Regions from separate parts of the Paenibacillus sp. NPDC056933 genome, predicted to be linked through region 2. Evidence: riboswitches for the same ligand, from Rfam matches in the RefSeq annotation. Region 2 holds a riboswitch; the other holds the start of a gene.

Region 1 (15,196 bases), on a different contig from region 2:
ATCGATGATTCCACGACGCGCCAAGAGCTGGCTCACCGCAATTATAGCCCTATGTGTACTTACCGGAGGAATATGGCTCGCTCTGGGTTCCACACGCTCCAATCCATCCGAATTGCCTACGCTCGCACCGGAATCGGGCAAGCCCCCGGCTCCCGTCAATAACCAGACACCTCCAGAAAGCGTACAGACCCCAACCGCTGAGGTATTCAGCAATCGTGTAGTGGAATATCACATGGATGTGAAGCTGGTAGACGGGAATGTGCTACAAGGCACCCAGACATTAACCTGGACACATCCAGGAAAGAAAACCGTCAGTGAGCTTTATTTTCACATGTATCCCAATGCGTTCTCTTCTGCCGACACCACCTTTATGAAGGAATCCGGCGGGAAACTTCGCGGTGATACTATGCCTACAAACGGTTATGGCTCCATGAACATTACAGATATGAAAACAGAGGACGGGCTCTCTCTCTTGCACCGAATGCAGTATGTGCAACCGGATGACGGAAATATAAAGGATACTACGCTCATTAAGGTACGACTGCCCAAACCTGTCAAAGGCGGCGAAAGTATCACGCTCCACACCCGATTTGAGGTCAAGCTGCCGAAAATCTTTGCCCGTATGGGGACGGCGGACCATTTTGTGATGGCAGGTCAATGGTTCCCCAAGCTTAGTGTATATGAACCAGCAGGCACCCGAGGACGGACTGCCGAAGGCTGGAACCTGCATCAGTATCACGGCAATTCGGAGTTCTACTCTGATTTTGGCATCTATAGTGTTCGTATCCGGGTACCGGAAACATACAAAGTGGCTGCTACCGGATTTCCAACCCAGCAAGCTGTGGTGAAAAACGGGGAGAAAATCTATCAGTTCTATGCCGATGATGTACACGACTTTGCATGGTCAGCCTCTCCTGATTTTGTGTATGCAGAAGAGCCGTTCTCTGCTCCCAATGTGCCAGGTGTACGAATCAAGCTGTACCTCGACCCTGCTCACCAGGATTTGAAGAAACGGTACTTCTACGCAGCCAAAGCAGCGCTATCCAATTACAGCAAGTGGTTTGGCCCTTATCCGTACTCTACCCTTTCCATCGTGGTCCCGCCAAAATCGGGAAATGGTGCAGGCGGCATGGAATACCCCACGCTGGTTACCGCTTTCGGCGCAGATGATTCCGCTCCTGGTTACGATCTGGAACGCACGGTCGTGCACGAAATTGGGCATCAGTATTTTTACGGCATGGTTGCCAGTAATGAATTTGAAGAGGCTTGGCTTGACGAAGGATTCACTTCTTATGCAGAAGACAAACTGATGGAACAGGAATACGGACTGATCCCTAATCTGCCTGTGCAATCAGGTCTTATCATCTCTCCGGCTTCACTAACACAGGAGGCTTGGAAGTTTGATTCCCAGAATCATTACGCTGCCAATGTGTACACTCGGGGTAAGCTTGTATTGCTTGGGATTGAACAGCAGGTTGGTGCAAAAACAATGGAACGCATTCTCTCGACCTATGTGAAGAAGTATCGTTTCAAACACCCTACCTCTTCTGATTTCCAAAACGTCGTGGAGCAAGTGACGCGTACATCCTGGACCGACTATTTTAATCAGTATGTGTACGGGGACGGCATGGCCGATTTTGCAGTGGAGAAGATTACCGTGAACCCCGTCTCGAAAGACGGTCAAACGTTGTATGAGTCTTCCGTTACGTTGCAGAAAAAAGGCAGTGATTATACAAAGGTACCTGTTCGAATCGTGTTCGAGGATGGGAAGATCATGACCAAGGAATGGGATGGTAGCGACAAACGCATTACTTACAAACTAACCTATTCTTCTCCCGTGTCCTGGGCTATGACAGATCCGCTGTACACGATTGTACTGGAGAATCGGCATATGAACAATTTTCTGAAAGCCGGACTGGATGAGCCAACCAAATCCCGCTGGAGCATGAGCGCAACCAAACTTATAGAGGCCATATTCGGAAGTCTGTCATGGTGAGGTGGATACAATGAAAGCAAAAATACGTGAAGGCTGGTTTCTCGTCCGTCAGCATATGTTCATTGCAGCTCTCTTATTTATCTATCAACTAATATGGGGATACTTCCTCTATCAAATGGTACAGTCGGCTGTGGTCCCTTTGCTCCTGCGTTATCCGGAGCCTGATGTTGGAGAGTTAAGCACGATGTTATTCAAAATGGAGAGCCAGCTCAGCCTGTCAACGAGTCCGGAGGTTCATCGCTATCTTTGGATTCTGGGGGCCATGTTGCTGCTGAGAATGCTCATTAGCCCTCTCATTCAGGCAGGTCTGCTCTATTCGCTCCAGCATTTTAATCATTCAGAAGAACGCGTTCCATTCATGCGCGGAATTAAACATCTTTGGAAACCGATGCTGTTGCTGTACACCATTCGCACAATATTACTGCTGCTGCCTGCCTACTGGCTCGTACCCAAACTGTACTCCATTTTTATGGACGGCTTTCATTCATTACATCTGCTCTTGCCCGGCATTCCCTACGTGGCTGGCTGGATTATATACGGGTGGGTTATCCATTATGCCCTGCTCTATATGCAGTTTGGTATCTCAGCTCCTGACGAGGAAGGCGGAGTCCGCGGCACCTTACATGCTGTATGGATAGCACTACGTCATGTCATCGCTCTAAGCGGTATCGCTATTCTTCTGGGCGGACTCCATCTGCTGGTCTTTGGAGCCTTTACTTCTGCCTCATGGTTAGTAACCGGTTTAACCGGTCTTATACTACAACAGACGTATCCACTCGCCAGATGTCTGCTCAGTCTATGGAAAATATGTGCGCACTTCCGATTATGGCAGTCCAAGACGGTCAAAGGTTAGTATGAACGGTTAAAAATGATTAACCTCTCTATGTAAAGGCTACATTCGCCAAATGTTGCTACATAAGCAAACCTCGACCTTTCCCCGTCAAAGGTCGAGGTTTTTTTTGCTAAATTTATTGCTAAACGTTGCCAAACTGATATACCTCTGTTACAATAATCGCAGTGAGTTTTTAGTAACAACTTTGTAATCTTTACCTTCATATTTGTAACTACTTAAAATTTAATCGTCATTTCTTGATTTCACAGGTGCATAACTAGCATAGCCAAATTCCTAGCACCTGGGAAGCGGGGGAACCAGTTATGGGTGAATTGATCTTGCAACAGAGGGATCATAGGGGACCTTCAACCGAATCCTTAAGCTAACCTCGCAGGCATTGGAAGGGGTATATCTCTTGTTTAAAAAGAAATTAACCGCAGCTGTTCTCAGCCTTACATTCGCATTATCGCTTGGAGCGAGCAGCGCATTCGCAGATTCAAAAATGGACCAAGTCATTGATTCAGCAATGGGAACTACATACAAAAGCGGGGGAACAACGCTTAACGGCTTTGATTGCTCTGGGTTCACAAGTTATGTATTCGACAAGCTGGGCATTGATCTGGCTCGCCAATCCAGTTCCCAATTCGACATGGGTGACTCGGTATCCCGTATGGAAATGAGACCAGGCGATCTGGTATTCTTCAATACAACGGGTAAAGGGGTTTCGCACGTAGGGATCTTCGTAGGAGATGGAAAGTTTGCACACTCCTCTTCTTCTAAGGGAGTAACAATCAGCGCTTTGAGTGAAAGCTACTGGGCCAACCGCTATGTTGGCGCTAAACGGATTATGAGCACGGACGCATATGAGACTTTGGCCATCGACTAGGGACAAGCTGAGCAACGTCATGCTGTAACCATAACACTACTGTAACGAAGCATAATAGAACCGTCTGGTACATTCTCCGCAGGAATGTATCCGGCGGTTTTTTTGTGCTTTGTTTCCTTCAAAAGTATTCGGGATAAGCTATCAAACCTAACCTTTACTTTATTATAGAGCTATTTTGTATTGCTTCGTCCGCGCTCTTATAATGTTTTTACCCATCCCACTCTAATATAAACGAATTTACCAGAACTTTTGTTTCAATTTTTTTCAAAAACGAGGACTTGCCAAATGAACGCCTCTTTTGTAGAGTGAAAACAAGCTTAGCTATGGAATGACATATCTATATGGACAAATTCAAAATCATTATAGCTTGTTCACAATGAGAGGAGCGTGCAGTTGTATGGATGAAGCCTCTGTGACGTTTCACGTTGTGCCCATGCAAGAAGAACATGCGGAGCAAATCTGTGATTGGCAGTATGACCCGCCTTATAATATTTATAGCTGGCTGCCCTGGGAGCAGATGAAAGCACTGGAAGTTGAATTTGGGGATGCCCAGCTGCGGAAGGAACAGTATGCGGCGGTGCTGGGAGAGGATCATCAGGTCTGCGGGTTCGCTCAGTACTTCCCACTTGAGGGTGTCACCCGCATTGGGCTTGGTATGCATCCCGGACGTTGTGGCCAGGGCCAGGGGACGGCTTTTGTATCGGCCATTGTACAGGAGGCGATTCGCCGAAATCCTCTGAACGAAATTGATTTGGAAGTGTTAACCTGGAACGACCGGGCTATTCGTGTCTATCAAAAGGCTGGATTTGTCACGAAGGATACATACGAGCGACAGACACCAAGTGGATTGAAACCTTTTTATTGCATGGTCTATGAAGGTCCTCGGGGATAAATAAATCATAAAATGGCACTAAAAAGTCCCCGGTTATGTGATTAGTTCAAAAAATTACCACAAAATGCTATGATGTCACTACAGGTTCCGTTATAATGATATGGATAGTTTCAGGTTAGATGATCTTCATTCTGGAGGGGACATAAGGGATGCACAAATGGATCATGAGCGGGGTATTTTTTGCAGCGTGCGCTTTAGCTATTGTACTAATGTTTACGCTTCCAGGAAAAGAGGAAGTGGCAGAAGAAGCGAAACCAACCATGCCGGAAGTTACAATGGATGCAGGACAGGCTGAGACATTGGTCAAAGCAAACTGTATTACCTGCCACGGTGATCAGCTTCAAGGGGGCATGGGCCCTAGTCTGCAGAAGATTGGAAGCCAGGACGATGTGGAAAAGATTTATACCACCATTGTCAAAGGTAAAAGCGGCGGTATGCCTTCGTTCAAAGACAAGTTGAAGGATGAAGAAATCGCGAATGTTGCGATGTGGCTGGCTGAGAAGAAATAAGGCAAGAAGGTCAAGGCGAATCAATGAGGTCAGATTACACGCGTGTTAAAGCGAGGGACACCAACCGTCCTCCGCTCTACACGCATGCTCTAAGCCACCATGGCTCTGGACGCACCACGTAGTCGATCCTATTCCAGTGTTGCTGAGTTTATCAATTGTTCATACTGAGAAGAGGCTCTTATTCCCCCTGCCGGGAGAGTAAGAGCCTCTTGGTCATATTCACGTGTAAACGCCATAAGGTGCTCCTCTGGTAAGAAACCTGTGCCATCGTTACCCCGGTTCGCATAAGCGATCCCGATACGGCCGTCTATAGCACGTCCTAAAGCGTCATACACTACGGCGTCTTTGCCTGCTGCTCAGCCAGGAAAGCCTCCACTTCACGTGCGGACGGCATCCCGGACTGGGCGCCGAGCTTCGTCACGGACAACGCGGCCGCGCCCATGGCGAAGCCTACAGCCGCGTCGAGTGTCTCTCCGCGCGCGAGGGCTACCGCCAGCGCGCCGTTGAAGCAATCGCCCGCGCCGGTCGTATCGACGGCGCTTACGGCGTAGCCGGGCGCACGGCACGCGCCGGCGCGCCCTGCCTGTACGCGGCCGCCAGGTGCCGCCGCGTACACAGCCCCCTCGGGGCCGAGCGTCGTGACGACAGCGGCCCCGAGGGATGCGGCGAGCTCTGCGACCGCCGCATCCACGTCTTCCGGCCGGAGTTCATCCCGGCCGGTGAGCACGGCGAGCTCGCTGCGGTTCGGCGTGACAACGTCGACGCACCGCAGCAGCTCCTGGGGCAGCCCCGGCACCGCAGGCGCTGGGTTGAGCACCACCAGTGCGCTGCCTTCAGCCGCCAGTTGGGCGGCGCGGGTGACCGCAGGCAGCGGGATCTCCAGCTGCAGCAGCACCGCTGCCGCTGCAGTCAGGCTTTTTACCGTATCCGCTTCCTCCAGCATGGCAGGTTCAAGTCGCCCATTCGCTCCGGGAATGACGATAATCCGATTATCTCCTTTGGAGAGCCAGATGGAGGCCGTACCAGTGATGGTATCATCCAGTATACGAACCTGCGAGGCATCTGCTCCGCTCTCAGCCAGACTGTGTAACAGACGTTCACCAAAAGCATCCGAACCTACCGCTCCCACCATCGTTGTCTGTCCGCCCAGTCGTGCTGCGGCAACGGCTTGATTGGCGCCTTTCCCACCAGCCAGATAGTGCAGTTCCTCCCCGCTTACCGTCTCCCCCTCTTCGGGAATGATATCGGTTTTCACCACAAGATCCATATTCAGGCTGCCTACGACAGCAATAAGAGGTTTGTTCTGATTATCGTCTGACATGGTTGCTTCACTCATTTCCGGTAGTACGTTAATAACCGATCCCGGTTATTCCGACCTCATTTTCTCAAATGCCTCGTTATATTGCTCTGCTTCTTTAATGTCTACAGATGTTATACCGCCTTCATCCCATGATGTGAGACGCAGCGTGACTGTTGTATAGTCAATCGTAATAAAAGGGTGATGATTGAATGCTTCCGAAATCGCTGCGACCTCGTCCACAAAAGCAATCCCCTTCATGAAGTTGGAAAATACGAACTTGCGGACAATCCACCGTCCCTCTTCCAGTTCCCAGCCTTCCAGCCTCCCCAGATGAGCTTCGACTTCCTCTTGCGAAAAAACCATACGTTATCTTCCTCCCCATATGATGGCTCATCACAGACACCTGCCGTGCTGCCACCGAAACCTTTGGCGCTATCACAGCAACCCAACGCATAGGTCAACCGCCCTGCGGCTCGCCCGTTTCATGACTATCATCTTACCACGGACAAGCCCCAAAATCCAATATAACGAATGGCATTGGGCCCAATAGCCGCAAGGCTTTAGGGGATTCAAGCGCCTGATTTTTCAAGTCAAATAACGAAGGTCATCTACTAAATCAGCGGCACAAATGTCAGCTCTTCTTCCCCAATCAAAATATTAATCCGGTGTTGATTCTTGTCGTGAATAACCACGCCACCTCCTACCGGTATAAGGGACTCGGTTCCCAGCGCATAGAACAGATCTTCCGCTAACGCTTCATCTACTTCAAGTTGCTCCCTCTCCCCCAGACGCGACCATTCCTCCGCATCCATTTCAAAGAAAACGTAGCGGTCCGGTATTCTCCCTATGGCCTCTGTCAAATCTGTCAATATTCCTTCATAATCCCGTCCATGCTTTACGCCCATTGGCTTTTCACTCCTGTTCGGCCCCTTCGGAGCGGATCTGATCTTATTATACCTGAAAATAACCCTTAAAAAAAAAGACCTTCTGGTCGATAAATACTATACATGACCGTTTTAACTGTTTCAGCATCTAAAGGGGATGCCTAACGTTTAGCGGATTGCGGCGTAACGTTCGTCCGGAAGCCCGAATAGAGCCGCTTGAAAGGATTCAATTTTATCTCATGGATGAGGTGTATGATGGAAATTTCAACGATTATCGGACTAGTTTTGGGGCTGGTTTCACTTGTACTGGGTATGTTCCTAAAAGGCGCACCCCTGATCAACCTGGTTAACAACCCGGCAGCCTACGTTATTATCTTTGTTGGTACGGCAGGAACCATTTTCATGGCATTTCCTATGTCTGAAGTTAAGAAAATCCCCAAGCTCTTTGGGATTCTTTTCAAAAAGCAGCAACTGATTGACCGTGTTTCACTGATCGGCACATTTATGGATTGGGCTTCCACTACCCGACGTGAAGGTTTGCTGGCACTGGAGTCAAAAGTAGAAGAGATTGATGATCAATTCCTACGTGGCGGAATGCGTATGATCATTGACGGCAACGACCAGGAATTTGTAAGTGATGTATTAATGGAAGATATTCATGCCACAGAAGAACGCCATCGCGGCGGCGCCTTGATCTTCGCCCAAGCAGGGATGTACGCACCAACGCTCGGGGTACTCGGAGCCGTTGTAGGTCTGATTGCGGCACTTGCCGACCTTAGTGACATGGAGAAACTATCCCACGCCATTGCGGCGGCATTTATCGCTACACTCCTTGGTATCTTTAGTGGTTACGTGTTGTGGCATCCCATGTCCAACAAACTGAAGCGGATGTCCAAGAAAGAAATGGAGATCAAGCTGATGATGGTTGAAGGATTGTTATCGATACAATCCGGAGTATCCACTATTGCCATCAACCAAAAACTATCTGTATTCCTGACACCTTCCGAACGTAGACAGCTGGAAGAGAAGGAGGGATCATCAGGTGAAAAAGGCTAAAAAACACGAACCTCATGAAGAACATATAGACGAGAGCTGGTTGCTTCCTTATTCCGACTTGATGACGTTGCTGCTTGCTCTGTTTATCACATTATTCTCTATGAGCTCCATAGATGCAGCAAAATTCGAAGAGATGTCCCAGGCGCTTAGCAGTGCATTGAATGGTGGTTCGGGTGTCCTAGATCATTCTTCCATGAACCCTACGCAATCAAGTACAGATCTAGGCAAAAGTAAAAAGGAACCGCAGGAAATCACCAAGAATACACCAGCTCAGATTACCGATGCCCAGATGGCCAAGAAAGAACAGGAAGATCTGGAGAAGCTCAAGAAGCGCTTAGACCAATATATCAATAAAAACGGATTATCGGATCAGCTTAATACCAAGCTGAATCAATCAGAGCTCAAGATCACCATCAGTGATAATGCCCTGTTCTCCTCAGGACGGGCTGATGTTAAGCCGGAGTCACGCTCACTGGCTAAAGCTATCTCCAGCATGTTGCAGGAATTCCCGGAATACGAAGTGGTTGTATCTGGTCATACGGATAATGTTCCCATTTCGAACAGCCAATATAAGGACAACTGGGATTTAAGTGCCGATCGGGCACTGAATTTCCTCAAAATTCTTCTGTTGAATGATTCACTGGACCCTGCAAAATTTACACCTAGCGGTTATGGAGAGTATCATCCAGTCGCCAGCAACCAAACGAATGCCGGAAGAGCTCAGAACCGCCGGGTTGAAGTTTCAATTATCCGGAAGTATCAAAGTAATAACCCGTCTGTAAAATCAGTCGGACAAGGTAATTAAGGACTAAATGCAGCAAGCAAATGTACATGCCACTCTCTTTCATCGAAGAAGAGTGGCTTTTTTCTGTCTGCTGATATTAAAAGCGCTGCTTCCCCTTAGAGGAAAGCAGCGCTTTGATAGCCATCTTTTATTCTAGCGTATAATCCAGCAGACCGCCCAATTCCGATTTTTCTGCAGGCGTTAGTTCTCTCCAATGACCTGTAGCCTGTTCGCCAAGATGAATGTTCATAATTCGAATCCGCTTCAACTTCCGAACCTCGTAGCCAAACGCACTGCACATCCGGCGAATTTGACGGTTTTTCCCTTCGGTTAAGATTATCCGGAACACTCGCTCGGATATCCGAGTCACCGTACAAGGCAGCGTCATTTCGCCAAGGATCTTGACTCCTGTACTCATGCCTTTCAGGAAACTTGGCGTTACGGCACGGTCTACGGTAACAATATATTCTTTCTCATGGCGCCCTTCCGCCCTTAGAATTCGATTGACGATATCGCCATCGTTGGTCATCAGAATCAAACCTTCTGAATCCTTATCCAGACGACCAATCGGAAAGATTCGTTCCTTGTGCCCTACAAAATCAACAATGTTCCCTTGAATATGCCGCTCGGTTGTACTGGTTATACCAACCGGTTTATTGAGTGCAATGTATACATGTTTTCTTTTTTCTTTAATAGGCTGGCCATTAATTCGAACATCATCGCCATCTTCCGCCTGACTGCCCAGCTCGGCCTGCACTCCATTAATCGTTACTTTCCCGCTTTCCACCAATCTGTCGGCTTCACGACGGGAACAATAACCGGTTTCACTGATAAATTTATTAATACGCAAAAGGAGATCTCACCTCATCTAGTTCTCTTCGTCTGTAAGTTCGTTTTCCGCCTTATTTTCTTCCTCTGTACTCTCCGGTTGCTGCTTGGAAGCAGGCAGGTCGATAATGACGGTCGTTCCCTTGTTCATGACGCTTTTAATATCCATCATGCCCTTATGTGATTGAATAATGCGCTGGCTGACCATCAGGCCAAGTCCGGTTCCCGATTCCTTGCTCGTAAAGAACGGTTCTCCCAGCTTGGGCATCATCTCTTCAGGAATCCCGGTTCCTTCATCCTTGATTTCAATCCGCACCCGACTCGTCTTTTCATCATGATGGAGTTTAATGCGAATATTGCCTCCGTCTGGCATGGCCTCCATCCCATTCTTCAGCAAATTGATGAAAACCTGCTTCAACTGATTCTCTTCACAGTGTACCATAGCCGAATCGGATGAAGCACTTAGTACAAATTCCACACCATGCAGATGTGCCTGGCTGTCCAGCAGTGATATGACATCACCTAGAATGAAGCGAATATCCCGCTCCTGAAAATGAACCGCCTGCGGTTTGGCCAGGATCAAAAATTCACCCACAATAAGATTAATTCGATCCAATTCAGACAACATCAAATCCAAATGGCGATGATTAAGCTTGTTCGTTTCCTGTTGAAGTTGAAGGAACCCTCGCAGGGTTGTGAGTGGATTACGTATTTCATGTGCAACCCCAGCTGCCAGCTGGCCTACCGTCGTGAGCTTCTCTGAACGTCTGAGCAGCTCCTCCATTCGGTTACGACTTGTAATGTCTCTGGACACACTAATCAGCGCAGTAATCTCGCCTGCTTCATCTCTGACCGGTGCTGTACTCACGCTGACTTCGACGCGGCTGCCATCCTTCTTCATCCATGTTGTCTCATTGGATGTAATCGACATCCCCTCAATCAGCTGAGCATGCTGCACTTTCATTTCCTCTTCAGAGCCAGGAGGAATAATCTTCAATTGGCGGCCTTCAACTTCACGGCTGCGCCAGCCATATAACTGCTCAAAGGCCCGGTTGACCCGCAGCACGTTCCCATCCAGATCGGTAATATGAATGGCATCCGCCGTTTGGTTAATGATCGATTCCAGATGCTCTTTTACGGCCCGATTTTCTTCATACATCTGTTTCAAGCGATTCGTATAATGACCCAAATTGCGAATCATGGCATTAATGCGATTAGCTAATTGACCCAGTTCATCTTTCCTTCTCACTTTCAGACGGAAATCAAAATGTCCGTCAGCCACGTCGTTCACTTTGCCCAGAATTAATTGAATGGGGCGAGTAATATATCCTGCAAGCAAATAGCTGCCAAAGATCACGATCTCAAGCAACACAAGGGATATGGAGGCATGGCTGACCAATTGTTCCGACACCATCGAGGATATTTGCTTATAATCCATGACAATACTAATGACATAGGACGATTCATTCGGGGTGAATATCGGAATGAAACTTTTAAGAACCTTCTGATCATGAGTTTCACTGACAAAAGATACATTCTGTCCGGTACGAATCGCCCGTACGACTGCCTTATGGTCCTCTTCTGCCGCACCATATTGGTACGTACCGAAACGAATGGGTCTGTTGTTCAACTTGCTATGGTTTGTATCCCTTCCGTCATTATTCATTGTTGGACTACCAAAGGTCAGTGGATTAATGCCTGTGATCTCCAGAATGGAAGAATTAACTTCACGAATCTTGTTCAGAATCTCGTCTGGACCAGAGATCTTCACATAGTCATCAACAGCAGCATTGTTATAGAAGGGATTAATTATGTAATTCCTCTTCCCATCATGATAGTATCCCCAGATATCAATATCTGACGGACTTGATGTCGAATATTCAAATCCATCCGACCAAAAATGGTCAAATGTCTGCCCCTGTGATATAGTAACCTGATGTTTTTCAAACAGCTGTTTAAATGCCTGATACCAATACGTCATAGACTTTGTAGACAATCCGATCTCCCTTGGATCGGAAGAACGTGTAACAACGATATCATCGTCTGTCTGCTCCATCAAAGAAATATGGGAGACCCCAACCTTTTCGCTCATGCGAACCAGATCTTCATTTGTGATATTATTAATATCCGGGTCCAGTTCTGCTGCCGCCATGATTGATGCCAGCCACAGGTTGTTCCCAATCTGCCGTTTTACATATTCCGAACTGGATTGGCTTTGTTCGACAGCAATTGCAATTTGCTTGGCCGTAAGCACCATTTTGTTCTCGCTGTCCTGCCTTAGATTCTCTTCTGTAGTATAATAACTCAGAGCTATATTCAGAACCAAAATGACGAGCACTGAGCACGACATAATCATGGATAATTTCGTTTTAATAGACAACTTTTTCGTTCACCTCTCGGCTTGTACCCTCTGGCGATATATGGCAAAACCTATATCCATCATAACTGTTGTATCTCTATTTGAAAAGGATAATCGACCCTTGTCCAAAAGTTACCGCTTGGCTGAAAAGCGCGAAATTAATTGTATTTTGTCTTTTTGATGCCTTGAATGGGAATAACCGCTAAAAACTATACACAAATCCACAGGCATGTGGATAGTATGTTCATAACTCTGTGAGCAACTCGGTACTTATCCACAGACTTATACACAGTATGTTAACAAACGAATGTTTGTTCGCCGTACAAAAGTGCTTTTTGGAAGGAGTTTTAATAGTAATGAAAGACGACGCTCTTCACCCTGATCTTTCGCATCTCCCGGTACAGTCTCAACACGAATACTGGATGCGAGAAGCGATCGCCGAGGCACACAAAGCCGAAGCTCTTGGGGAAGTACCCATTGGGGCAGTAATTGTTCAACATAATCGCATTATTGGTCGTGGATATAATCTGCGTGAGACGACACTCGATTCCACAGCTCATGCTGAAATGGTTGCCATTCGGCAGGCCAGTGAAGCGATCGGGGCATGGCGATTGTTGGATTGCAGTTTGTACGTCACTTTGGAGCCCTGCCCCATGTGTGCAGGTGCCATTGTGCAATCTAGAGTGCCTATTGTTATATATGGTACAGCTGATCCCAAGGCTGGATGTGCAGGAACATTAATGAATCTGCTGCAGGAACCTCGTTTTAATCACCGAACCGAAGTCGTTGCTGATATTCTGCAACTGGAGTGCTCCAGTATGCTGACTCAATTCTTCCGGCGTTTACGAAAAAAATAAACCTTAACATCCATTAAGAAAGGGAGTGCATTCATGCCGCTCACACTATATGATACACCCAAAGGAATAAGTCTTAGGTTACTTACTTTACAAGATACGGAAGCGTATCTTGCTCTTATTCAAACCACTCGCCTTCCCTATCAATCCGTGGAACCTATTCGAGATGATGAGTTCTACACGCTTCATGCACAAACCAGACGTATTCAGGATAGAATGCAGGCAGCCGAGGATGGAACCGGTTATCAATTCGGGATTTTCACTATCGATGATGGCCTTCTGATTGGCCAGGTTAGCCTGAATAATGTCGTTCATGGCGTGGCCAATTATACAGACATGGGGTACTTTATACATCCAGACTATCAGGGCGGTGGACGGATGACTGCAGCCGTCAAGCTTGCTGTATCCTACGCTTTCCGTGCTTTGAAGTTAAATCGTGTTCAGGCAGCCATCCTGTTATCCAATACGGGTTCGAAACGGGTTCTGGAGAAAAACGGGTTCCAAGCGGAGGGTATCGCTCGTAAATACCTCAAGATTAATGGAGAGTATCAGGATCATCAGATATACGCTGTGCTGGCCGAGGACTTGGGTGAATCTTTGCAGTAAATGCACAGTAATTGAACAGACTATGGAAAACATACAAAGAGCCGCTCAACCCTAAGGTCGAGCGGCTCTTTGATTTAACTAATGAATCGGAGAACTTAGTATCCGTAAGATGCATTCATCAGTTCTTCAAACTTATCCATTGTAATTACGTTTTCACCAGTAGGGATATTGATTTTGAAAGCTGGCTTCTCGTTAATTTTGGTGTATGTGTTTGAACCCGTGAATGCAAGTTTAATTTCATCTTTGGTATCCGGTTGTTTGATCAACATATCAGCAACCATTTTTTGATATACCGGGAAGTCCTTTTTATCCAATGCGAAATCAATGTGGAACTGATTAATGGTCAGGGTGTCTTTCAGTTTGTCGAGATCCTTAGCCATTTCAGCTTGATCCGCTTCAGAGATCTTCAGATCCTCTTTGGCTTGATTGATATCTTCCTGACTCATTTGCAACATGTCACGATATTCTTCTTTAGAGATAATATCCAGCACTTTTGGCAATGCTTTGGTTACCAGAACAGTAACTGCTTCTTTCACATTGTCATTGTTGACCGAAAATTGTACCACCTGTTTGGCATCCACACCTTCAGGAAGCTGTGCATCCTTCACATCCAGGTTTTTAAAGAATTTATCCTGATCATACTCGCCCAGAACAGCATCCATGACTTCATTGCTCAGCTTTTGTGTCTTCGCTGCATCCATAGCATCCGGGTTCCATTCGGTTCCTTCTTGTTCAGCCAGTTCTTTCAGATCCAGCTCCAGGAACTTACCAACAACCGTTTCTGGGATTGGGAAGAATGGAATACTTGGTACCTTAACATATAATTTCTCAGCGGTCATAACCATTGGAATATTAAATGTCATCCCCATATCACCCTTGAGTTCAATGCCTACCGTCATTTCGGTTTGCATTGGCTCGTTTTGGTATACACCAGTTACATTCAACTGGGCATCCTTCAGCATGTTCATAAACTGAGACATCGTTGGATCCTGTTGTGATTCGTCTGCAGGTTTATAGCTCAATTCATTAATTGTGAAATTGGAACTCATCTCATACGAAGTCAGTTTGGAAGCATTGGCTGCCGCCGTCTTCAATGCCTCTTTTGGTTCTTGCTTGCTGCTACATGCTGTCAGTGCCAAAGATACGGTTAACAGCAACGTAAGAAGAAGCGCCCCCATACGTTTAGTCATTTGTTTCTCTCCTCTCGTGATAACCCCAAAAAAATAGTTCAACATCAATGATATACCATTTATTCTGAAACGGAAACACGATTTGGGAAATTTGTGATCTTTGCTCTCTAAATTGGCTACAAAGACCTATGTAAGCATGAGAAATCAATGGATTCCACCTTTAAATAATGTATGAACGCGCAAAAACCCCGGTATGTTAACCGGAGTTGTTGGCTATGGT
Region 2 (15,196 bases):
CAGTGGTTAACGTAATAAATCGGTCTGCGCCGGGATGATGTATGGTGCTTGTAATCATAAGCAGGGAGAGCAGCAGCATCATCGGTACCACGATGCTGTTCATTTGCAGAATGGCCTGGATACCCCGTCCAAGCAGCAGATATGTACCGACAAGCGTTACAATCAGACCGGTCTGGTAATGCATACCCAGATGTTCTACAAAGACCGAACCGGCTCCAGCCAGCATGACACTGTTTACTCCAATGAGAACCAGGAGGGTAACCCACGTAATCCATTTTCCTGCTTTCTGACCGAACAAATGCTTGTTGAGATCTTCATAAGAACGTGAGCCTGTATCGTGAGCAATCAGCATCATTTTCGTACCTAACCAGACAAATAGCATGGTGGATAAGCCGATGGTCATGGTGGCCCATTTGCCATACTGGGTAAAAAACTGCAATATCTCCTGACCTGTAGCGAAGCCGGCCCCTACGACCGTTCCAATGTATGTAAATGCGATCTGCAGCACCCGAAATGCCTGTTTCATGCGCTTCCCCTCTCAGGCCCCTGAATAGTTTGGACATGCGGGTGCCATGGTACAAGGTATGCTTGACCCATCAAAGTCATGACAATCGATGTGCATCTTTGGGGGCATTTGCATGCTCCAGACAAGGGGATAGTCAATTTCGCTTGAACTGATAGCCAGATATATGATACTTTTACGTCATAGGATAGGCTTGGGAGGTCAAATTATGGAAGTATTGAAACAACGAATTTTACAAGAAGGTGTAGTCATCTCGGATCAGGTGCTTAAGCTGGATGGTCTGCTAAATCATCAGATTGATCCTGAATTGACAATGGAGATGGGGCGTGAGTTTGCTGCTCGTTTCCGAGAAAGTGGTGTAACCCGGGTCCTTACAGTGGAGTCTTCCGGGATTCCGGTCGCCTTTGCTGCTGCGTATGAGCTGGGTGTTCCGCTCGTATTTGCCCGTCGCAAAAAAACACTTTTGGCTGACCCCGACGCCTACTGTGAAAGAGTGCCTTCCTTTACCAAAGGAATCGTAACGGATATCATGGTATCCCGTGAATACATTCATGAGAATGACCGTATTTTGTTCATTGACGATATCATTGCCAATGGAGATGCCGCTCGTGGTGTCATCAAAATTATTGAACGTTCGGGTGCGGAACTGGTTGGATTTGGTGTCGTGGTCGAGAAATGTTTTCAGGCCGGAGCACGTACCATTCGAGAACAGGGCATCCCGGTTGAAGCGTTGGTACGCATTCGTTCACTGAATGACGGTACCGTGCAATTTGATGATAATGAAATGTGACATTTTAAAGGAATAGGGCCTAATTTTTGAACAATGCCTTTGCATGACTGCCGATTTCATTTATAATGGGGTTATGTTAGGGAGAGGAGGCAACACCATGGGGAACCAACCGGCAACAGAACAATTTTTTATTGATAAGCTGGCGGAATCGAAAGTTCATTTTGAACGTGCCCTGGATTGTAAACATACGGAATTCGATGACCTTTATCCCTATATGATTGAACATCCTCAATTTTTCTGGTACAAACGCTACGTTGCCTGGTCAGAATTGCTGACGATTGTAGGCTTGTGCGAAGAGTTGTCCTTCTCTTGGAAAGAACAATTTACACCGCATCAAGTGGAGTACCTTGAAGAACGTGTGATGTCCGCCAAAGTGCTTGATTTTTGGTTCGAGAAGAACGACAGCAAAGAGCACGCGCAGCGGTAACTTTCAGTCGGGACATACTTTCGAATGACATGACAGTCCAATACAGTCACGTGAGACCTAAATGACTTTTCATTTAGGTCTCTTTTTGTAAATAATTTTTTGGAAAGTAGGCGCCGGGAATATGATCAGTGATGCAGAATTGGATGCACTGCGTTTATCGGGTGAAAAAGTAAGAGTGGTACGAGACGAGATTCAGTCGAATGATGTGACGGGCATTGTCGTAGCCTGGGACGGGGAGCAGGTGCTCATTCGCCGTCAGAATCGTCGTGTGGTCAAACTCGACCGGAATTATCGGTATCAATTGTTCAGCGAACCACGCAAGAGTCTGCTCGAAGAATAGGACATGCCTTTTTAGGTTCATTTACCATGGATGATTTGGCATAATTGCACCTCTCGGGAGAGAAGATAGGTACAGTGAGAGCTTGTAACATATCAGCCGAGAGGATGTGCGGTAATCTTGACACTAATGAATGATAAGGTTCATGCCTATAAGGACCAGATTGGAGAATTAAGCGACGTGCTGCCTTCCGTGGTGAAGTCTTATCATGAGTTCACAGGAGAATGCTTTCAGGCAGGAGTGATGGATGCCAAGACCAAACAGCTGATTGCACTGGGCATCGGATTGTTCGCCAACAATGAGGTGTGTACGTTTTACCATGTGGAAGAGGCCCGTGCCAAAGGAGCGACCGACCAGGAGATTATGGAGACGGTTGCTGTAGCTGGAGCCGTAGGCGGCGGTCATGCGCTGTCACAGGGTGCGATGAGAGTCCAGAAGGCCTTGCATTAAAAAAGATGTATTGCAGCCTGATTATAACATCATGCCTGTGCATTTGTAGAAAATCAATGTAGACAAAGAAAAGGCTCCGGTTATTACCGAAGCCTTTTCGTGTTCAACTTATATTTTGCCAAGCATCTTATTATACATAAACTGCCCTGTTACCCGGCGTGCTGTTACAAAACGATCGTGGAAGTAAGGGTTGGATAATTGGGTGATGCTGACACCCTTGCTGCTTGAAGCGTGAGCGAACTGTCCGCCACCGATATATACACCCGTATGTGAAATGCCATTGCCCATCGTATTAAAGAATACCAGATCACCTGTACGCAGATTTGCTTTGGATACCGGAGTTCCGGCCTTAGCTTGTTGCTGGGAAGTGCGTGGTAATTCAATGCTATATTTGTTGAAAATATATCTCATAAATCCAGAGCAATCAAATCCAGCCATTGTCGTGCCGCCCCATTTGTAAGGTATGCCAGTCATGTTGTTAACGACGGTGTTAATACTGCTTGCCTCTGTGCTTGCTGCACCGGATGTAAATAGAACTGCTGCTCCAAAAATGGAGATAATAAGTTTTTTCAAAATCAATGTTCTCCCTTCGATGCCTACGGAGTTAGCTAAGGGTTCGGTAGAAGGTTCCCTATATTTCCTATGTATAAGAATAATTCACCCAAAATGGTTCCCCCGTTTTCAAACATGAAACTCGGCAAATGAATAATTAAGTTTTTGTAACCTTTTGAAACTATATTGCATAAATACGAAAATGTCAAACCGGTTTTAATCACTTCTTAGCACCTCAATGTTAACGGAATTCCAGCTTTCCATGTAGAAAAAACTCGGAAGTGCGTATCTAACCGATGACAAAAAAGTAACAACTGTTTCAAATGGATAGAAATTGGACAATGAATTGCTTTTTCGCAAGGGTTTGGATGACACTAACAGGAATCAAAGTAGTTGTTACATGTTGTTGCGAATATTGACATAATTCATTGTTTTGCATAGAATGGTTTTATCCAATCCACATATTGGATAAAAAGAAAAAGTTTGATCTTATAATCAAATATAAGGAGGGCAGGATCAGGGAAACAGTTTGCATAAAATGAAGCGGGAGAGGTGTTCTAATCTGATGTTTAAATCAAAAGTAAGGTTTGCATCCTTTGTTATGGCTTGTACAATGGTTCTGTCTGTTATTGGAATAGTATATCAGCCAATTGCGAAGGTATCTGCTGCAGACGCCTCGGGAACGACAGCGAGTATTGCTGATATCTTGAAAAATCAGCGTGCTGACGGAGGATGGAAGAAAGATTATAAGGAAACAAGCGGCGAGTGGGCGAAATCCACGATTGATAACAAAGCTACATACTCAGAAATCAGAAGATTAGCAAAGGAATTTAAGAAGACTAATGACCCGCGGTATTCGGCTGTTGCCATCAAAGGAATCAACTTTCTACTAAACATGCAATATTCCAATGGCGGATGGCCGCAAGTATACCAGAGCTCAGGTTATCACAAGCACATCACCTTCAACGATGATGCCATGATTAATGTCATGTACATGCTGGATGAAGTAGGTGCACGCCAAGGTGACTTCTCATTCATCGACAGCACTCTTGCGGATCGCAGTAAAAAATCAGTTGCCAAAGGAGTAGACGCTATTCTGAATACACAGGTTGTCGCTAATGGCAAACTGACTGCATGGGGACAGCAGCATGATTCCAGTTCCCTTAAACCTGCAGGAGCAAGAATTTACGAAGTGCCTTCTCTCAGTGCTGGAGAGAGCAGTACGATTGTGAAGTTTTTGAAAACAAGACCGTCGAACTCAAAAATTACAGCTTCAATCAAAGCGGCAGAAACCTGGTTCAACAAGGTGAAAATCACAGGGTACAAATATGTTAGAGAAAACGGGGATAGCCAAATCGTTGCTGATTCAAGCGCAGCACCAATTTGGGCTCGCTTTTACGAAATTGGAACAGATAAACCGATCTTCGTAGGACGTGATGGGGTTGTGAAATACAAGCTCAGCGAAATCGATAAGGAAAGAAGAGGCGGATATGCCTGGTACGGCAACTGGCCTTCCAAGATATAGTTCTTTCACGCTTTTCATCAATTTCAATCAGAACAATAAAATAAACAATAACAATAATTTGACTCATACTTAATATCCAAACAAAACCAAGGGTAATACAGCGCTTGTTAACTGTGTTGGCCTTGGTTTTTTGTTTTACATGAAATGATGGAAGAATACAGCTTTAAACATAGAATGGGAAAATTATTTTTTTGTTGACACAAATTATTCCACATGATATATTACTTCTTGTCGCCGCGATATAATATCTCGGAGATATGATATACGCGGTCGTGGCGGAATTGGCAGACGCGCACGGTTCAGGTCCGTGTGGGCTTACCCCCGTGGAGGTTCGAGTCCTCTCGACCGCATCATATGTAATACGTAAAAGGTTCCTCGAAGGGCATTGATGCCACTCGAGGAACCTTTTTATTTGTTTACGGATTTTAATAGGTGTTCGTCCTAATGCATCTCATTTCATTCTTTCAACTTGAAAAGAGAAGAAGTTTTCCTTTGTTTATTTATCCAGTAATGCAAAGATGTTCGTTCTACGACGATTTGCCCCTTCAATTCAGGTTATTTGTACGTAAAATACCGAATTGTACCTATTCTGTGAATCATGCATCCACTATTCTTTTCTCGTATGGAAGCGCTATCAACCATGATTTGAATGACCAAATTCAGAGGGGGTAGGGATAATTTGAAACGAATCGGAAAAAGGATGGCAATGTGTTTTATGGTATTCATGATTGCGGCAGTGCAGTTCGGGATGATGGGGACGAAAGGTAATGTGGCACAAGCAGCAGATAAAAGTCTCGCCCAAAAGCCGTATATGGGCTGGAGCAGCTACAGCATGCAGGTGTATGACGGGGCGGGTAACTGGACATCGGCCGAGAGCATTAAGAAGCAATCAGATGCCATGCGTGAGAAGCTGCAGGCCCATGGATATGAATACATTAATATTGATGCTGGCTGGAACGGTGACGAGGATGAATATGGCCGTCCTATTCCGAGTACTGTTCTTTATCCGAACGGATTTCAGGAGGTCATCGATTATGTCCATAATAATGGGCAGAAGATCGGGATCTATCTGATCCCGGGATTATCAATCACCGCCTATAACAAAAATCTTGAGGTTTATGGGACGGGTGGAGCATGTCGTATGCAGGATATCGCGGTAAAGCCGCTCGTTGTTATGGATGCTTGGGATTCGTACACGTACAAAATCGATTTTACGAACCCATGCGCACAGAAATACATCGATTCCATTGCCGATCTTCTGGGGGAGTGGGGCATTAACTTTGTCAAATTCGACAGTGTAACTCCGGGATCGGGAATCAATAACCTGAGTCGGGATGCACGCGGTGATGTGGAGGCATGGTCCAAAGCCCTGGACAGAAATAACATCTGGTTTGAGCTTTCCTGGGCGCTCGACCATAATTACGTGGATTTCTGGAAAAAGTATGCGAACGGTTGGAGAATCGACTGGGATGTTGAAGCCTACGACAGCAGTAAGGGCTTAACGGAATGGTCGAGCATTTCACGTTTATTCCCCATCGCGGCCATCTGGTGGCGCGATGCAGGTCCAGGGGGCTGGAACGACTTTGATTCCCTGAATGTCGGGAATGGCTCGATGGATGGTCTGACCAGGGACGAGCGGAAGACCGCTACCACGTTCTGGGCAATCTCTTCAGCACCGCTTTATACAGGTAATGATCTGACCAGATTGGACAGCTATGGACTGGAGCTGCTTACGAATGATGAAGTCATTGCGGTCAATCAGGCCGGACGTCCAGCCCATCCGGTTTCCATGGACACCAAACAGCAGGTATGGTATGCCAATAACGGAGATGGTACATACAGCGTAGCTCTGTTCAATCTGGGCAACCGGAGTGCAGAGGTGAACGTGAAATGGAGCGATCTTGGCCTCGAAGGTCCGGCTTTGGTCCGAGACCTTTGGAGCCATTCCGAATTGGGAACTTTTAATACGGAATTTAGTGGCGGCGTGTTGGAACCCCATGCTTCCCGAATGCTTAAAGTAACTGCCGTGAGCGGCACATCGGCCGTTAATGATGATGACACGGGCATGCGTTACAGTGGGGATTGGAAGCGTAACGGGGGCAAGGAGCAAATCGATGGCAGACAGGATCTAAGCATCGCCATTGCGGATTCCTCGACCACAGACTCTGCGAATACGCAGCAAGGAGTTGACTTGGAAGCAGAAGTGGACCCAATCACGAATGTAGAAAATGTTGCAAATGCGGTTTCAATGGATGCTGCTGCCGTTACCGATGTGGTTTACATTAATGATGATGACAGCCATATTCAATACAAGGGTTCGTGGAGTCCAAACACCGGAAGAAGTTTCGGGGATTACAAAGAAGATGTTCATTTTACTGAAAAGGACGGCGATTATTTTGAATATACCTTTACAGGAACAGGTATTGACCTGCTGACGGAGAAGGATCAAGGACTGGGAGACATGATTGTCACACTCGACAATGGAACGCCTGAAACGGTAAACGCTTATACCAGTGGTGAACGAGAAGTCCAACAGGTGCTGTATAGTGCAGCCGAACTGGAAAGTGGTTCGCATACCTTGAAGGTGGTCAAAGAATCGGGCCAATATATGCTGCTGGATGCGCTTAGAGTAACAACGGAAATTCCTTCAGGAGGGCAGAACAGTACCATTAGTCCAGCTTCTGCTGACTTTGACAAGGCAACAGAACAACAGAAGGATATTGCTGTTACGCTGTCATTGAACGGAAATACACTGATCAGAATTGAAAATGATGGGGTGCAGCTCAGTGAAGACGACTATACGGTGGTCGATGACAAACTGACCATCAAGAAAGAATATCTCACCCAACTGCCTATAGGGGCAAATGACTTGACCGTCAATTTCAGCGCTGGTGATCCGCAGACTCTTAGAGTTAGGGTCAGTGATACAACGGGCATTCGTTATGAACTGATCAATAACGACGATCCGGCAATGAAATACAATGGATCATGGTCCCGCAGCACTGGAAGAGGCATGGGCGACTATAAGGATGATGTACAATATACCGAGACAAATGGTGATTCCTTTGAGTATACCTTCCGAGGTACAGGGATCCAGTTGTTCACGGAGGTAGACCAGTCACAGGGGGATATGGATATCTATGTGGATGGTCAGTTCAAGGAAACGGTCAGTGCGTATCGCAACGGACGGTTGGCACAACAGAATTTGTACAGCATCTCGGGCCTGCCGGATGGGCAGCACACGCTGAAGGCCGTCAAGAAATCGGGTAGATTCATGCTGCTAGATATGCTCAAGGTTGAACTCCCGAATATGATTAATCCGGTGAATGCGAGCTTTGACAAATTAACTTCCGCTCAGGCTGATATTGATGTAACGCTGCTGAAACAGGTGGAAAGCTTCAAGGGTATTAACAACGGCTCTAATGAATTGATTCGGGGCACTGATTATACTGTTAATGGAGATCACGTTACACTGAGCAAAACGTACCTTGCTGCCCAGCCTGTGGGAACATTGAATCTCAGTTTTGCCTTTGGCGGGGATTACCTCAATGACGTACATTCTACGACGGTGAATGGGGACTTCTTCGAATATACATTCAAGGGCACCGGAATAAGCTTGAATACACCTACTGGACCGGAGCAGGGGGAAGTGGATATTTATGTCGACGGCCAGCTGAAGCAAACCGTGAACGCATACAATTCAAGCCGGCAAATGATGCAGGAGATTTACAGCACCACTGGACTGGCCAACGGTCAGCATACACTTAAAGCTGTCAAGAAATCCGGTGATCTCATGCTGGCTGATCAACTGAAATTTACTGTCCCTATCGGAAACAGTGAACCAACAAATCCGCAGAACCCAGGTGGGCCATCCAATCCAGGCGGACCATCGAATTCAGGCGGGCCATCGACTCCAGTCGTCCAGCCTACAGACACTTCTGTACCATCGCCGACTCCGGAATCCGGCACACCAGATGGGGGAACAGGAACTGACAATGGTCAGAATATTCAGTATAAGGCGTATATTCAAGGCTATCCGGGAGGATTGTTCAAGCCGGATAACAAGCTTACCCGTGCAGAGATGGCAACCATCCTCGCATTGATCTCTGAGAAAGAAGCCACTGGACCGATGGTTGAGTTCAGTGATGTTCAGTCCGGATATTGGGGAGCTGATGCCATTGCCAAGGTAGGCAAAATGGGGTTGATGAAAGGTTACAAAGACGGCACATTTAAGCCGAATCAGCCATTGACTCGTGCGGAAATGGCCAGTCTTATGGCCCTTCTTGGTCCGAATTCCGGAACTCCAGGCCATGGATTTTCTGATATCAGCAGTCATTGGGCCAAAGAAGCCATTTTGAAAGCGCAGAGTGCAGGCATCATGAAAGGCTACAGGGATGGAACCTTTAGACCAAACGCTATACTGACAAGAGCAGAAGCAGTTGCTGCCATCAACCGAGTTTTAGGGAGAACGCCGCTCACTGACGTTTCACAGCCACAGTGGAAAGATGTTCCTTCCACGCATTGGGCCTTCGGTGATATCGAAGGGGCTTCGGTGGATCAGGTCGCAAAGTCCCTGATAGATGGGGAAGACCAGAAGAAAAAATGATGTGAAACAGGATTAGGGGCCATTTCGGCCCCTTTTTTCTGAATGATAAGAAGTTATGGGAAAGGGAGCTTGTTGTACAAAAAATACACTATTGGAGACTCACATTACTCCAAACCAAAGAACTTCGGAAATGTTAAAAAAAGCAATGATACTCTTCTTTTTATCGTTGCCTTTTATTCATTCCCGAATGAAACACGATTGAAGAATGAGATAAAACAATTGACTAACTCGGAAAATATTATTATCTTTGATAACGCTACCAATACCTCAAGGAGGGGGAGGAGGGTTACCCATTAAATATTCCAGTGTTTTTCGTAAATTTTTAATTTCCTACGTAATCATTTTGGTGATACCCAGCATTGGCGGTTATATGTCTTATCTGACTTCAATTTCCGTGACACAATCCATCTCCATTGAGAACAGCGTTACCCAACTGCAGAAAAGCCAGGAAATATTGGAGCGCCGCATGGCGGAAGTGGAGGGCTTCACCCGACAGCTTGCGGTCAATCAGGAATTGAACGTTCTTATGAATGAAAGGGACGACGAAACCAACGTATATGGAATATGGAGAACCATGGAGAATGTGTTGACCTTTGGCCAGACTAATGATTTTCTACAAAATTATTATATTTATCTTGCGAATTACAATCTAATTTTGACCCCGGGTTCATCTTACAGACCGAATCACTATTACACTGATTTTCGTTATAACGATCTTTCGTTGGAAGAATGGATGAAGGACGTATTGGGGAAGACCCACCGGAGTGAGATTAAACCGCTTAGTTCCTATGTGAGTAGGGGGAAGCAGATTTCGGTAATCACATATATGCAGTCATTGCCTCTGGACAGCTTCCATGATACTTCACCGGCTGTCGCCGTTGTAATCATTGACGAGAAAATGATTCTAAGTCTGTTGTCCAGCCTGAATGAACGATACGGTGGCTGGGTTCATATCAGCGATGCGGAGGGCAATACCATTGCTCTGCAAGGGAGCTCCGAGCCCGAGATGGTAAAAATGGCCTCGGACTCTCATTTTGACCCAAGTAGAGTCAGCCAGTTTTATGGGGATGATCTTGTGATCACTACAAGATCTGATAAGAACGGATGGGTATACCAAGCGGGCATTCCCCGTCATGTCTTGATGGAGAATGCAAACAGGATCAAGGGGATGACGATGCTGATCACGGGTGGCACACTGCTCATCGGACTCATTGTTGGACTTGTGCTGGCTTATCGCAACAGCGTTCCAATCAATCGACTGTTAAGTGTAATGAAAGAACAGTTTGGGAAGGATGATTCGGCTCCCAAAAATGAATTTGACTTTTTGAGTGGAAATATCGCCGATATGCTTACCAAGAACAAGCTGCTCGAATCCGAATTAAATCGCCAGCTCCCTTTGGTCAGGGATGCTTTCCTGAAGCGGTTGATCTCCGGCGAATTCAAATCACGTGATGAGGTCCTTTCCGCCGCCGAACAGGCAGATATTAGTTTGTATCAAGGCACGGGATATGCAGGGATTATCCAGATTAAAGGTTATGCCAGTATGGACAGCGTTGAGATCCTGAATGAACTGAACGCCTCTCGACTGCTATTGAAACAGGCTTTGGCTGAACTGGGTGTAGACGTGCTGATGACGGATATGGGCTCGGATAAAGTGGTCACCCTGTTCTTTTCCAAGGAAACCGACTCTGAAATGGATCGTGAAAAGGAAGATATCACGCATATCATGGAGAACTTGGCACAGTATGTGTTCAATGAATACAGGATCACCATCCAGTCAGGATTCGGAAATCTTTTTACATCGTTGACGGAGGTCAGTCTTTCCTTTGATCAGGCCAATCAGGCGCTGGAGTATGCAGTCTACATGAACAAAAAAGGCATGATGTGGAACAACGAAGCCCAAACCGAAAACACAACGTATTATTATCCGCTGGATTCGGAGCAGCGACTGATTGGCACGATTCGTGCAGGAGAACTTGAAGAGGCCAAACGGATTGTCGATGCAATCATTGTGCAGAATATGGAGCAGCGGGAATTGTCCATGGAAATGAAGCATCAACTCGTTGGAGAGATGAAGGGGACTTTTCTCAAGTTGCTGGATCAAAAGGCATTTACGGAATATGCCTCAATCGAGAATGTCAAACGGCGAGTCATTGATATTGGTTCCTCGGAGCCGCTTGAATCGATAAAGGCCGAGTTTTATGAAATCATGGAAGAACTGTGCGCACTGATTGCGAACAAAAAGAAAGATGCCCATATTCAAATCATTAAACAGATCAAGGAATACACTGCACAGATGTATTCAGATACAGAGCTGACCCTGTATCGGGTGGCAGAGCATGTGGAGCGGCCCGAAAAGTACATTTCCCAATTATTCAAAGAGTTTACGGGTGTCAATTTCTCTGACCACCTCATCAAAGTCCGAATGGATCAAGCAGTGATTCTGCTAAAAGAGAGTAATTATACGGTGGACGAGATTGCATCACGGGTAGGCTACAACAGTTCTCACTCCTTTAGACGGGCTTTCAAACGATTGAATGGCATTTCGCCCAGCGTATTTAGACAATCCGTTGATGATTAAATTTATTCAGGGCCTTAGGCTGTGTTGTCCGCGTGCTGGACAATGCGGTCTTTTTTTGCGAATACGCCTCCGTAATGGAAAAATGCCCGTCGTTCTGCGGATCTGTGCCCCCAAAAACGGGATAACTGTACGTTTAACGGCGCAGGTGTACCTGTTTATGGGACAATCAAATCGACTATGATCAGATTCAAGAAAGCGCTATCATAATTTACGCACCACAGACAGCTGGTCAGGGGGGATTGTTCTGGAGAAGGAAATCGTATTGAATCACAAGACATCAACACAGCTGAAGGGACCTGGTTTTCTGACCAATGCCCGCAAAAGAATGATGAAACACTGGCAGTTACATCTGCTGGTGATTCCGCCCTTGCTATTTTTTCTCATCTTCAAGTATTATCCGATGATCAATGCGGTCCTTGCCTTTAAGGACTATAACGTCATCAAGGGAATATGGGGAAGTGATTGGGTTGGTTTTCAAAACTTTCGTCTGTTCTTTGAGAACCCATTATTCTGGACCCTGGTGAAGAACACCATTCTGCTTAGCGGTTATTTAGTGTTGGCCGGATTTCCGATTCCGATTGTGCTCGCACTCATGATTAACGAGGTACGTGGAGCCAAGTTTAAGAAGTTCGTGCAGCTCGTATCTTTTGCACCCTACTTCATCTCAACGGTCGTAATGGTGTCCATGATTATGTTGTTTCTGGCACCGCGGCTTGGATTTGTGAACATCGCCATGAATTTCTTTGGGCTGGATTCCGTGAATTTTCTGGGTGAGCCGGGTATGTTCCGCTCGATCTACGTCTGGTCCGACATTTGGCAGACTGCGGGCTACAGTGCGGTTATTTATTTGGCAGCACTTGCCGGAATCGACCCCACATTGTACGAAGCGGCCAAAGTCGATGGAGCCTCGCGTTTTCAAAAAATCCGTCACGTGGATCTACCAGGGCTGGTGCCAACCATTGTCATCATTTTGATCCTGAATGTCGGAAATGTCATGGCGATTGGCTTTGAGAAAGTCTACTTGCTACAGAATCCGCTCAATCTGGCTAATTCTGAAATCATTGCTACTTATGTCTACCGAGTGGGCCTGTTGAATGCCAACTATAGCTTTGCAACTGCGGTAGGGCTGTTCAACTCACTGATCAATCTGGTCTTACTGGTTACGGTGAATGGTTTGGCGAAGAGAGTTACGAAGAATAGCATTTGGTAAGAAAGGAGTTCACCTATGGCTGCAACCGTTCAAACAAAAATTAAAGAGTCCGCCGTGGACAAAACGTTTCTGATTACGATCTATATTTTGCTCAGTATCGTGGCGCTGGTGGTCATTTACCCACTGATATTTATCGTCAGCAGCTCAATCAGCAGCCCGGCAGCAGTAACTTCCGGTCGAGTATGGCTCTGGCCCGTAGATATTTCCTTCAACGGCTACAAGACATTATTTAATACACCTGAGATTCTAATCGGCTACGGTAACTCCATTTTCTATACGGTCGCTGGTACCCTGATCAGTGTAGCGCTGACCATCATGATTGCCTATCCGTTGTCACGCAAAACCTTTTTCGGCAGGAACACCCTGATGATGGTCATTACCTTCACCATGATTTTCAGTGGTGGGCTGATTCCAACCTATATGGTGGTAAAGCAGCTTCATCTGATAGACACCCGTTGGGCGTTACTGATCCCGAATGCAATCTGGGTATGGCAGGTTATTATTGCTCGCTCGTTCTTTCAATCTTCGATTCCAGGCGAACTTCTGGAAGCCAGTGAAATCGATGGCTGCAGCGATATGCGGTTTATCTGGAGCGTTGTACTCCCGTTATCGAAGCCGATCATCGCCGTGCTGGTTCTCATGTATGCAGTGGGACAGTGGAATGCGTACTTTGATGCGCTGATCTATCTCAAATCGGCAGACTTGTTCCCGCTGCAACTCATCTTGCGCAGTATCATCATTCAAAACAACGGTTCGGGTGCCATGGACGTGGTGAAAATGGTGGAAAGACAGCAGCTTACCGAACTGTTAAAATACTCGTTAATTGTGGTCGCCACGTTGCCCGTACTCGTCATTTATCCATTTGTACAGCGTTATTTTGTACAGGGGATGCTGGTCGGTTCCGTCAAGGGTTGAACCTTAGATTCGGTGTATGGAGAAAGAAAATATAGAGCGTTCATACGCAAGGTACCATCGTCTCAACTGGTAAACTACTAAAGGGAGTGATCAGATTTGAAGAAAAGTATGGTAACGTTATTGATGCTGATAGTGGCATTCACAGTTGTCATGAGCGGGTGTTCCAATGGCAACTCATCTACTGCACAACCGGGGAGCACGGAAGAGGGCGGCAAGGTGAATATCAGCGTGTTTGCGGTTCAGGACTCTAGCATTGATATTCCGACCAATAAATTCACTGCATTTGTGGAAGACAAATTCAATATCAAATTCAATTGGGAGATCAACCCATCGGATGGGGCCAAGGAAAAGCGTCAAATCTCGCTGGCAAGCGGCGACTACCCTGATGCCTATCTGCTTACCCATTATATAGATCAATTCTCTCAGGCAGATCTACTGAAGTACGGTAAGCAGGGTGTGCTTGTTCCTTTGAACGACCTCATTGATCAATATGCGCCTAACATCAAAGCAGCCATGGAGAAGAATCCTAATTTGAAAACGCTTAATACAGCGCCTGATGGCAATATCTATGGACTGGTTGCTTATACGGAATGTTTCCACTGCTCCTACCCGAGCAAGATGTGGATGAATACCGATTGGCTGAAAAAGCTGAATCTGGAAATGCCAAAGACCACGGAAGAGTTCAAAAATGTGCTGCAAGCTTTCAAAACACAGGACCCGAACGGAAACGGCAAAGCAGATGAGGTACCGCTGAGTGGTTCCATAGAGGAGTTCGGCGTACGGATTATTCCGTTCCTGATGAATGCATTTGTCTATGATGATGACAGAAACTACCTGCAAATGGAAAATGGGAAAGTTCAATCTGCGGCAATTACACCGGAATGGAAAGAAGGATTGACTTATATCAAGTCCCTCTTTGATGCAGGTCTGATTGACCCTGGCGCATTCACACAAAACGCTGAAGCTTTCAAAAAAATCGGTGAAAATGCTGATGCTGAAATTCTGGGTGCTGGTGCAGCTATGCATCCCGCGATCTTCGTAAATATTGATGAAGGTAATACTCGTTCGGCGCACTATAATCCGCTGCCACCGATTTCTGGACCACAGGGTGTGTCCTTTGCGACGCATGATGCGGGCGGTGTATCTCCAGGAGCGAAATTTGTAATCACGAACAAGGCAAGTGAAGAAGCGCAGATTGCCCTGATCAAAATGGTTGACTACATGTTCACTCCAGAAGGCCAAACGAACGGTGCGAGCGGTATGAAAGGGATTGACTGGAC

What was found. Region 2 has a riboswitch for cyclic di-AMP ahead of ACFTRD_RS06460 (C40 family peptidase). Riboswitches for the same ligand answer to the same signal wherever they lie in the genome.
Region 1: another riboswitch for cyclic di-AMP. It lies ahead of ACFTRD_RS31935 (C40 family peptidase); the one in region 2 lies ahead of ACFTRD_RS06460 (C40 family peptidase).

Annotation. Positions count from the first base shown of each region.
Region 1 is NZ_JBHUQN010000012.1:27,373-42,568, forward strand. It holds gene ACFTRD_RS31925 (M1 family metallopeptidase) at 5-1,996, shown strand; gene ACFTRD_RS31930 (hypothetical protein) at 2,007-2,849, shown strand; cyclic di-AMP (ydaO/yuaA leader) riboswitch at 3,103-3,240, shown strand; gene ACFTRD_RS31935 (C40 family peptidase) at 3,244-3,714, shown strand; gene ACFTRD_RS31940 (GNAT family N-acetyltransferase) at 4,112-4,606, shown strand; gene ACFTRD_RS31945 (c-type cytochrome) at 4,756-5,115, shown strand; gene rbsK (ribokinase) at 5,450-6,436, opposite strand; gene ACFTRD_RS31955 (4a-hydroxytetrahydrobiopterin dehydratase) at 6,482-6,778, opposite strand; gene ACFTRD_RS31960 (hypothetical protein) at 7,027-7,320, opposite strand; gene motA (flagellar motor stator protein MotA) at 7,555-8,355, shown strand; gene motB (flagellar motor protein MotB) at 8,342-9,160, shown strand; gene rluF (23S rRNA pseudouridine(2604) synthase RluF) at 9,288-9,989, opposite strand; gene ACFTRD_RS31980 (ATP-binding protein) at 10,008-12,347, opposite strand; gene tadA (tRNA adenosine(34) deaminase TadA) at 12,683-13,183, shown strand; gene ACFTRD_RS31990 (GNAT family N-acetyltransferase) at 13,217-13,786, shown strand; gene ACFTRD_RS31995 (hypothetical protein) at 13,882-14,976, opposite strand.
Region 2 is NZ_JBHUQN010000001.1:1,385,896-1,401,091, forward strand. It holds gene ACFTRD_RS06435 (YkvI family membrane protein) at 1-526, opposite strand, end outside; gene ACFTRD_RS06440 (xanthine phosphoribosyltransferase) at 732-1,313, shown strand; gene ACFTRD_RS06445 (hypothetical protein) at 1,411-1,740, shown strand; gene ACFTRD_RS06450 (hypothetical protein) at 1,862-2,080, shown strand; gene ACFTRD_RS06455 (carboxymuconolactone decarboxylase family protein) at 2,198-2,527, shown strand; gene ACFTRD_RS06460 (C40 family peptidase) at 2,636-3,100, opposite strand; cyclic di-AMP (ydaO/yuaA leader) riboswitch at 3,106-3,237, opposite strand; gene pelA (pectate lyase) at 3,645-4,604, shown strand; tRNA gene ACFTRD_RS06470 (tRNA-Leu) at 4,871-4,954, shown strand; gene ACFTRD_RS06475 (X2-like carbohydrate binding domain-containing protein) at 5,284-9,210, shown strand; gene ACFTRD_RS06480 (helix-turn-helix domain-containing protein) at 9,581-11,791, shown strand; gene ACFTRD_RS06485 (ABC transporter permease) at 12,117-13,001, shown strand; gene ACFTRD_RS06490 (carbohydrate ABC transporter permease) at 13,017-13,916, shown strand; gene ACFTRD_RS06495 (extracellular solute-binding protein) at 14,013-15,196, shown strand, end outside.